DNA from 3 places in the Streptacidiphilus sp. MAP12-16 genome. Region 3 is predicted to be linked to each of the others. Evidence: riboswitches for the same ligand, from Rfam matches in the RefSeq annotation. Region 3 holds a riboswitch; each other region holds the start of a gene.
What was found. Region 3 has a riboswitch for S-adenosylmethionine ahead of ABIA33_RS13870 (putative leader peptide). Riboswitches for the same ligand answer to the same signal wherever they lie in the genome.
Positions count from the first base shown of each region.

Region 1 (3,263 bases), on a different contig from region 3:
TGGCCGACGTCATCCCCGGCCAGGTCAACAAGGTGCCCGGGGTGGAGCACACGGAGACGCACATCGCGTTCCGCACCTACTCCAAGGTCGACCTGGACGCCGCCTTCGCCCTCGGCCTGGACGAGTAGGACCCGTCGCTCGGAGGCCTGGACCGACCGGTCTCAGCCGGTCCGGCGGGTGTCCGGCACGCAGCGGCCGCCCTCGGTACGGTAGGCCCACTGCGCGCCCTCGGTGACAAGCTCCCGCACGGCCGCGACGAAGCGGTCCACGTGCTCCTCCGGGGTGCCGGCGCCGAAACTGACCCGGATGGCGTTGAGGCTCCGCTCCCCCGGCAGCGACGCCTCCGGCGCCCCGCACTCGGACGGCGTCGTCTCCTGGCCGCCCAGCAGCGTGCGCACCAGCGGGTGCGCACAGAACAGGCCGTCGCGGACACCGATGCCGTACTCGGCGGACAGTGCGGCCGAGAAGTGCGAGCTGTTCCAGTCCTGGACCACGAAGGACAGCACGCCCACCCTCGGGTGGTCCTCGCCGAACAGGGTCAGCACCTTCACCTGCGGGATCTCGGCAAGCCCCGCGCGCAGCCGGTCGATCAGATACTGCTCGCGCGCGACCAACTGCTCGAACCCGGCCTCGGCCAAGGCCCGGCAGGCGGAGGCGATCGCGTAGGCGCCGATGACGTTGGGCGACCCCGCCTCGTGCCGCGAGGGACCCTGGTGCCACTCCACCGCGACCGAGCCGTCGGTCTCCCGCGCCACGGTGCGGCTCGCGCCGCCGCCGGCGAGGTACGGCTCGGCGGCGTCCAGCCAGTCGGCGCGCCCGGCGAGGACGCCCGCGCCGAAGGGCGCGTAGAGCTTGTGGCCGGAGAAAGCGACCCAGTCGACGTCCAACTCGCGGACCGACACCGGGTGGTGCGGGGCGAACTGCGCCGCGTCCAGGACGATCCGGGCGCCGTGGCGGTGGGCGGCCTCGGCCAGCTCGCGGACCGGCCAGATCTCCCCGGTGACGTTGGACGCGCCGGTGACGCACACCAGACGCGGCCCCGCCGTTCCCTCGGCCAGCGCCGACTCCAGCGCCGCGACGGCCTCCTGCGGGGAGCGCGGCGCCCGCAGGTAGGTGACAGACAGGTCCTCGCGGCGCCAGGGCAGCAGCGAGGCGTGGTGCTCGGTCTCGAAGGCGTACACCCGGGTGCCGGCCGGCAGCACGCTCGCCAGCAGGTTCAGCGAGTCGGTGGTGGCGCGGGTGAAGACGACCTGGTCGCCCTCGCGCAGGTCGAGAAACTCGGCGACGGTGACCCTGCTCTGCTCGAACAGGTCCGTCGAGAGCTGCGAGAGGTACCCGGCGCCCCGGTGCACGCTGCCGTAGTAAGGGGCGTACGCGGCGACGTCGTCCCAGACGCGCTGCAGGGCGGGGGCGCTGGCGGCGTAGTCAAGCGCGGCGTAGCTGACCTTCGCCCCGCTGACGAGGGGGACCTCGACGTCACGACCGAGAACCGCGAGCGGTCGGCACACGGAAACAGAGTTCGGGTATGCGGACATGACTACCCCTCCAGGGAGTCCAGTGGATCCCTGGCAAGGCCGCTGGCAGCCTCAGGCCGGCAGCCTCAAAAAAGGGAGGGATCCGCGCTTGCCCTGCGGCGTTGTTGCCGTAGGGCCTGGTCGTCACCCGGAAGCACCCCGCCACGGAAGGAGGGTTGCCGGACAGCAAGCCGGGGCCAATGCGCTGTCACTCGTGACCTGGGAAGGAGTATGTCAGAGGTCCGCCCCTCGGGCGAACCCCTGACCGCCATCCGAGACGCAGACGCTGACGAGGAGGGTGCTGTCAGCGCCGCGTCGCCGCAGACCAGCGGGCGAGAACCGCCTGCGCCGCACCCGAGTCGATCGACTCCGCCGTGCGCTTCATCGCCACCGCCAGCTGCTCCGCCAGCGGCGCGTCCGTCTGGTCCAGCGCGACCAGCGCCGACGCCGAGTTGAGTAGCACCGCGTCCCTGACCGGACCCTGCTCCCCCGTGAAGACCCGGCGCGCGACCTGCGCGTTGTAGGCGGCGTCGGCGCCGCGCAGCGCCTCGATGCCGACGTACTCGATGCCGACCTCGCGGGGGTCGAAGCTGGTCCGCCGCACCTCGCCGTCGCGCACCTGCCACACCGTGGAGGTGCCGGTGACGGTGAGCTCGTCGAGTCCGTCGTCGCCCCGGAACACCAGGGCCGAGGACCCGCGCCGGGCGAGCACGCCCGCGATCAGCCCGGCCATCCGGGTGTCGAAGCAGCCGACCGCGTTCGCGGTCACCCGCGCCGGGTTGGTGAGCGGGCCGAGCAGGTTGAAGAAGGTCGCGATGCCGAGATCCCGGCGGGCGGGTCCGGCGTGGCGCATCGCCGGGTGGAACACCGGCGCCGGGCAGTAGGTGATCCCGGCCTCGACCGCGACCTCGGCGACCCGCCGGGGCGACAGCTCCAGGTTGACGCCGAGCTGCTCCAGCACGTCGGTGGCCCCGCTCGCGGAGGAGGCGGCGCGGTTGCCGTGCTTGACAACCAGCGCGCCGGCGCCTGCCGCGACGACCGCCGACATGGTGGAGATGTTGACGGTCTTCGCCCGGTCGCCACCCGTGCCGACGATGTCCACGGCCCGCCCGGGCACCTCGATGACGGTGGCGTGCGCGTACATGGCGTCGACCAGGCCGACGATCTCTTCCACCGTCTCGCCCTTGGCGCGCAGCGCCACCATGAACCCGGCAACCTGGGCGAGCGTCGCCTCCCCGCTCATGATCTGGTCCATCGCCCACGCGGTCTCGCCCGCCGACAGGTCGGCACCGGAGACGAGAGCCGTGAGGACATCCGGCCAGGACCGCGCCTGCACGGGGTCGCCGCCGCCGTTCGCAGGGTTCACGCCGTTGTTCAGCGCAGCCGCCATGGCCATGGCCTCTCACTGGGTAAGTAGGGAGAGGCCAGCCTAGCGACCGGGGACGGCGCCCAGAGGGAGGATCTCAGCCGACGAGATGCGCGTGCCCGCTGCGCAGCAGCGTGCTCGCCGTCTCCGCCAGCACCGCCGGGTCGACCGGTGCGGGGACGGCAGCGTCCGCGCGGCTCCAGGCCGCGAGCCAGGAGTCCTGCGGTCGGCCGATCAGCAGCAGCACCGGCGGGCAGCCGTAGATCTCGTCCTTGAGCTGGCGGCACAGTCCCATCCCGCCGACCGGGTTCGCCTCGCCGTCCAGCACCAGCAGGTCCAGCCGCCGGGTGCCCTTCGCGTGCGCATCCAGGGCCTTGATCACC
Region 1 is NZ_JBGCBY010000005.1:223,557-226,819, reverse strand. Features, by position in the region: gene ABIA33_RS08400 (Lrp/AsnC family transcriptional regulator) at 1-128, shown strand, start outside; gene ABIA33_RS08395 (aminotransferase class V-fold PLP-dependent enzyme) at 162-1,535, opposite strand; SAM riboswitch class IV at 1,615-1,734, opposite strand; gene trpD (anthranilate phosphoribosyltransferase) at 1,819-2,910, opposite strand; gene ABIA33_RS08385 (hypothetical protein) at 2,978-3,263, opposite strand, start outside.
Region 1: it holds a riboswitch for S-adenosylmethionine, as region 3 does, so the genes downstream of both, ABIA33_RS08395 (aminotransferase class V-fold PLP-dependent enzyme) here and ABIA33_RS13870 (putative leader peptide) in region 3, are expected to answer to the same signal.

Region 2 (3,263 bases), on a different contig from region 3:
CCTCGTAGGAGGCCCACTCGCGACGGAAGGAGGCGCCGAACACAGGGGTGGTCGGCGTGTTGTAGATGAGGTGGTGGACAAACCACAGGGTGGAGTTGGCGATGCCGTTGTAGGCGCGGGCGAAGGTCCCGGCGTCGATGTCGAGCATCCGGACGGAAGGATCGGTGAGGCCCCGCCGGGTCGCGACGCGATCGCCCTCGGAGAGCGCCGCGCAGACCCAGACCGACTCGATGTCGTTGCCGATGGCGGAGAGTCCGGACACCAGTCCGCCACCGCCCCTGCGGTGCGTCAGCGTGCCGTCGTCCTCCACCGTGTAGGAGACGGGCCCCCGGTTGGATGCGAGCAGAATCCGTGCGGGACTTGCGTTGGCCATGAGTCCTACCTTGCCTCTCGCGGAGGGAGTCAAACGGAGGGAGTCAATCAGGGGCTGGAATGGGGAGCCGAATGGCGGAGTCGAACCTCGGAGTCGAAGGTCGGAGTCGAAGGTCGGAGTCGAAGGTCGGAGTCGAACCTCGGAGTCGGTCAGACATCGCGCTCGGGCAGCGTGACGATGGGCGGCCGTTCGACGGTGGGTATGTCGACGGTGGTCGGCGTGAAGCCCGCGGCGGTGCGGGTGAACTGGGTGAGCCGCAGTCTGACCAGGTCGTCGCCGGCCTTGAGCCGATCCGTGCGGGCGAGCCGGTCGAGTGCGGTGAGGTGGATGGTGGCGGCCATCCGGCCGAGCGCCAGCGCGTCCTGGTGGCGGTGGTGCCGCACGCCCACGTCGACCTGGGCGAGGGCGTCCAGACCGGCCAGGTCCAGCGCGTCCACGAGCAGGCCCAGTTCCACGCCGTAGCCGGTGGGGAAGGGCAGCCGCTCCAGCAGCGCGCGCCGCGCCGCGTACTCGCCGCCGAGCGGCTGGACGAATCCGGCCAGCAGCGGCCAGTGCAGGTTGAGCAGCGGGCGGGCGACCAGCTCGGTGACCCGGCCGCCCCCGGCCGGGATGCTGACCGTGCCGTCGGCGGTGTCGGTGTCCAGCGGCCGGTCGTACATGGCCTTGACGAAGGCGACGTCCGGCTCGGTCAGCAGCGGCCCGACGATGCCGGAGACGAACGTGGAGTCGAACTCGCGCAGGTCGGCGTCGATGAAGCAGACGATGTCGCCGGTGGTGACCAGGAGCGATCGCCACAGCACCTCGCCCTTGCCGGGGATGACGGGCAGGTGCGGCAGTATCGCGTCGCGGTGCACGACCCGGGCTCCGGCCGCGGCGGCCGCCTGGCCGGTGCGGTCGGTGGATCCGGAGTCGATCACCACGAGCTCGTCGACCAGCGGGACGTCCTCCATCAGGTCGCGGCGGATCGCGGTGACGATCTCGCCGACCGTCGCCTCCTCGTCCAGCGCGGGCAGTACGACGCTGACGGTGCTTCCGCTCGCCCGCTTGGCGGCGAGCAGGTCGGGCAGCGGGCGGTCGGCGGCCGTCCAGGAGCGGCGGCGCAGCCAGTCCGCGACCTCGTCAAGCACAGGACTCCTCGTCATGGTGTCGTCGTCATGGTGCTGTCGTCATGGTGTTGTCGTCTCGCCTCGCGGACGACTGTGATCGGGGCGGGGCGCTTCGGTTACAGTCTTGGGGACGACGCACACCCGGCGCACATCGGGGGTGCCAGTCTCACAAATGCGTCCGCCTGCTGGGCGGACCGCCATAGAGCTCATCCAGAGGGACTGAGGGAACGGCCCGTTGAAGTCCCGGCAACCCTCCTGCCAGTACAAGCCGTCGCGGCCCTGGTGGGGAAGGTGCCAATTCCGTCCTGCGGCGAGACGCGCCGTGGGGAAGATGAGGAGAGAGGGCCTCGCCATCATGGCTGTCACATCTGTCACCGCACCTTCGCAGGCAGCAAGTCCGCAGGCAGCACCTCCGCAGGTCGCCGCGGAATCCTTCGGCCCCGCCGTCGCCCTGTCCTGCCGCGAGTGCGGCGCACGGACCGCGCTGGCCCCCGACTTCGCCTGTACCGAGTGCTTCGGTCCGCTGGAGGTCGCGTACGAGCTGCCCACCGGCGACCCCGAGGCGCTGCGCGCGCGGATCGAGGCGGGTCCCAACAACATCTGGCGCTACGCGCCGCTGCTTCCGGTGTCCGTCGACGTCGCGACGAAGCCCAATCTGAACCCCGGTTGGACCAAGCTGGTCAAGGCCGACAACCTGGCCCGCGAGCTCGGCGTCACCGGCGGCCTGTACGTCAAGGACGACTCCGGCAACCCGACGCACTCCTTCAAGGACCGGGTCGTCGCCATCGCCGTCGAGGCAGCGCGCACCTTCGGCTTCACCACCCTCTCCTGCTCCTCGACCGGCAACCTGGCCGGCGCGGTCGGCGCTGCCGCGGCCCGTACTGGGCTCCGCTCCTGCGTGTTCATCCCGCACGACCTGGAGGCGGGCAAGGTCGTGATGGCCGCCGTGTACGGGGGCGAGCTGGTCGGCATCGAGGGCAACTACGACGACGTGAACCGCTTCTGCTCGGAGCTGATCGGCGACCCGGCGGGCGAGGGCTGGGGCTTCGTCAACGTCAATCTGCGCCCGTACTACGGCGAGGGCTCCAAGACGCTGGCGTACGAGATCTGCGAGCAGCTGGGCTGGCGGCTGCCGGACCAGCTGGTCATCCCGATCGCCTCGGGCTCGCAGCTCACCAAGATCGACAAGGGTCTGAAGGAGCTCATCGCCCTCGGCCTGGTCGAGGACAAGCCCTACAAGATCTTCGGCGCGCAGGCCGAGGGCTGCTCCCCGGTGTCGGCCGCGTTCAAGTCCGGCCAGGACGTGATCCGCCCGGTGAAGCCGAACACGATCGCCAAGTCCCTGGCGATCGGCAATCCCGCGGACGGCCCCTACGTCCTCGACATCTGCCGCCGCACCGGCGGCGCGGTGGAGGACGTCAACGACGAGCAGGTCGTGGACGCGATCAAGCTGCTCGCTCGTACCGAGGGCATCTTCGCCGAGACCGCGGGCGGCGTCACGGTCGGCGTGCTGCAGAAGCTCATCAAGAACGGCCTGCTCGACCCTGCCGCTGAGACCGTCGTACTGAACACCGGCGACGGTTTGAAGACCCTGGACGCGGTGGAACCCACCACCGGTCTTTCCGCCACCATCCGCCCCACCCTTGACTCGTTCCGAGAGGCTGGCCTCGCATGAGCGTCAACGTCCGCATCCCGACCATCCTGCGCACCTACACCGGCGGGGCCGCCGAGGTGGCGGCCGAGGGCGCGACCCTGGCCGCGGTCATCGACGACCTGGAAACCAA
Region 2 is NZ_JBGCBY010000003.1:116,692-119,954, forward strand. Features, by position in the region: gene ABIA33_RS04445 (trehalose-6-phosphate synthase) at 1-373, opposite strand, end outside; gene ABIA33_RS04450 (glucosyl-3-phosphoglycerate synthase) at 523-1,500, opposite strand; SAM riboswitch class I at 1,683-1,817, shown strand; gene thrC (threonine synthase) at 1,835-3,154, shown strand; gene ABIA33_RS04460 (MoaD/ThiS family protein) at 3,151-3,263, shown strand, end outside.
Region 2: it holds a riboswitch for S-adenosylmethionine, as region 3 does, so the genes downstream of both, thrC (threonine synthase) here and ABIA33_RS13870 (putative leader peptide) in region 3, are expected to answer to the same signal.

Region 3 (3,263 bases):
CACGGTGGATCGATCATCCTCGAACATGATGGCGGCGGGGACCGCTCCGAGACTGTGGCCGCCCTGCGCATCGCAATCCCGTGGCTGCTGGACCAGGGCTACTACTTCGTCACACCCTGATGTGGCGGACGAGGCCCACGGGTCTGGTGCTGATCTGGCCGAGGTACTTGGTCCCGGGGATGCGCGCGGCTGTGTACTTCAGGCTCAGGGTGGGGCCGAAGTAGATGTCCACCTTGCCGTTGGCCAGCCCGAGGAAGATCGGTGCGGTGTCGCTGAAGTACTGCACCTGGTAGGGGCTCTTGCCGGCCGCGGCGCACGCGGACGCGCCGTTGGTGAGGATCTGCTGGAAGGTGGATCCGGAGCTGGTGGCCACGTTGTAGCCGCACAGGTCGGTGAGGGTGGTGGCCTTGTCGATCTTTATGTCCTTCGCGCCCAGGAACGACTGGCCGTCGCTGAGGTACGTGGCGAAGTCGACGACCCGCTCGCGGGCCTTGGTGGCACCGAAGTTGGCCTGCCCCACGTCGTACTTGCCGTTCAGCACACCGCGGATGACGGTGGGGAAGGCGCCGTACTGCACGTCCCAGGTGACGCCGAGCACCTTGGCGACGGCGTTGCGCAGGTCGATGTCGAGGCGAGGGGGTGACGGCGTGGACGGATCAGTCCTCGGCGCCGGAGGGCGCGGGTGAGGTCAACAGACCGGACATGTCCTCGGACACAGCGCGTTGCTCACGGGGAGCAGGTCCTGGTGGCACCGGGCGATCCGCAGCTGGAAGGAGCCGTGCGGGTGCGGCGTGCTGCCGTCGCTGTCGCCGACGCCTCGTACCTGCATATGGTTCACCTCACAGTCGTCGGGCCCTCGGGGCCTCGCGCTTACAGGACGGCACCGTCCTGTCGGGTCGTCACCTGGAGCACCCCACCGCGGACGAGGGTTGCCGGTCAGCAAGCCAGGGCTTGTCGCTGACGCTCATCACCAGGGATCACGTTAACCGTTCAACCACGACTGGGCAATACCTATCGATCCAGTAGGGATTCAGGTCGCCGCCGAGGCGATGGAATCAGCCACCGGTTGACCGCCGGTCGATCTCCAGTTGATCTATGGGGATTGTGCTCGACGTCCATTCGAAGTTACGGTGTGAGCAGGTAATGAGCGTCAGCGACAAGCCCTGGCTTGCTGACCAGCAACCCTCCAACGCGGCGGGGTGCTCCAGGTGACGACCCGACAGGACGGTGCCGTCCTGTAAGCGCGACTTCGAAGGCGGAGGTGGACAGCAGTGCGTCAGGCCACAGGCACGTACTCACGGCGACACATCGATCTCCAGCGCATCGCCAGCGCCCTCTGTCCGACGGCCTGAGCCGCACAGCCTGAGCCGCACAGCCCGGGAGCGATAGGACCCCGGCCGTTGGCGTCCGCGGCCGCTGGCGTCCGACGCCGCGCCGCCGTGCACCGCCCCAGGCGGACTGCGCGTCCCTGGTAGCACCCTCCCTCCCGCCGACTCCGCCCCGGGCCAGACAACACACCCCGACGCGGTTCCGTTCGGCATGCCCGCCCTACCGGTGGAGACCGGTGGAGCACCCTCCCGAGCAGGAAGCGACATCCCCATGCCCCGACCACGCCCCGCCCTCCACCTCGCGGTCGCCCTCGACGGCGCGGGCTGGCACCCCGCGGCCTGGCGGCAGCCCGACGCCCGGCCGGACGAACTTCTCACAGCCCGGTACTGGTCCGATCTCGTGGCCGAGGCCGAACGAGGACTGCTGGACTTCGTGACCATCGAGGACTCCCTCGGCCTCCAGTCCACCGACTACAACATCACGGACGGGCGGACCGACCAGGTCCGCGGCCGACTGGACGCCGTACTGACCGCCGCCCGGATCGCACCGCTGACCGGCAACATCGGCCTGATTCCGACCGCGGTGGCCACCCACACCGAGCCGTTCCACCTCTCCAAGGCGATCGCCACCCTCGACTACGTGAGCACCGGCCGGGCCGGCGTGCGGGTGCAGGTGTCGGCGCGCCCGTACGAGGCGGCGCTGTTCGGCCGCCGGACCTTCCCGCCGTTCCGGCTGGAGGACTTCGACCAGCCAGAGGTCCAGTCCCTGGTCACCGAGTCGTTCGAGGAGGCGGCCGACTACGTCGAGGTCGTCCGGCGACTGTGGGACAGCTGGGAGGACGACGCCGAGATCCGCGACACCGCGACCGGCCGGTTCGTCGACCGCCACAAGCTGCACTACATCGACTTCGAGAGCCCGACGTTCAGCGTGAAGGGCCCGTCCATCACGCCGCGCCCGCCGCAGGGCCAGCCGGTCGTCGCCGCACTCGCCCATGCGACCATCCCCTACCGCCTGCTCGCCCGCTCGTCCGACGTCGGTTTCGTCACCCCGCGCGACAGCTCCCAGGCCGCCGCCGTCCTCGCCGAGATCCGCGCGGAGCAGGCAGCCGCAGGCCGCGCCGACGAGATCCTGCACGTCTTCGGCGACCTGGTGGTGTTCCTGGACGACGACCCGGCCTCCGCCGTCCATCGCCGGGACCACCTGGACGAGCTCGCCGGCTCTGCGTACGGCAGCGACGCCCACGTGTTCGCCGGGACGCCCGCGCAGCTCGCCGACCTGCTTCAGGACTGGCAGCAGGCGGGTCTCACCGGCTTCCGGCTGCGACCCGCCACCGTCCCGCACGACCTGGAGCAGATCACCCGCCGCCTCGTCCCGGAAATCCAGCGCCGCGGACTCTTCCGCACCTCCTACGAGGCGAACACCCTGCGCGGCCTGCTCGGACTCCCCCGTCCGGCGAACCGCTACGCCGCCGCCGTCTGAGCAGAGAGAGCCGACCATGAGCAAGCCCCTGAAGCAGGTCCACCTCGCTGCCCACTTCCCCGGCGTCAACAACACCACCGTGTGGAGCGACCCCGAGGCAGGCAGCCATATCGAGTTCAGCTCCTTCGCGCACTTCGCGCGCACCGCCGAGCGCGCCAAGTTCGACTTCCTCTTCCTCGCCGAGGGACTGCGGTTGCGCGAGCAGGGCGGCGAGATCTACGACCTGGACGTGGTCGGCCGTCCCGACACCTTCACCGTTCTCGCCGCGCTGGCCGCCGTCACCGAGCGAATCGGTCTCACCGGCACCATCAACTCCACCTTCAACGAACCCTACGAGGTGGCACGGCAGTTCGCGTCCCTGGATCACCTCTCGGCCGGGCGGGCCGCCTGGAACGTGGTCACCTCCTGGGACGCCTTCACCGGCGAGAACTTCCGCCGCGGCGGCTTCCTCAAGC
Region 3 is NZ_JBGCBY010000009.1:45,014-48,276, forward strand. Features, by position in the region: gene ABIA33_RS13860 (polysaccharide deacetylase family protein) at 1-120, shown strand, start outside; gene ABIA33_RS13865 (transporter substrate-binding domain-containing protein) at 110-625, opposite strand; SAM riboswitch class IV at 862-972, opposite strand; SAM riboswitch class IV at 1,140-1,250, shown strand; gene ABIA33_RS13870 (putative leader peptide) at 1,272-1,352, shown strand; gene ABIA33_RS13875 (LLM class flavin-dependent oxidoreductase) at 1,600-2,808, shown strand; gene ABIA33_RS13880 (NtaA/DmoA family FMN-dependent monooxygenase) at 2,825-3,263, shown strand, end outside.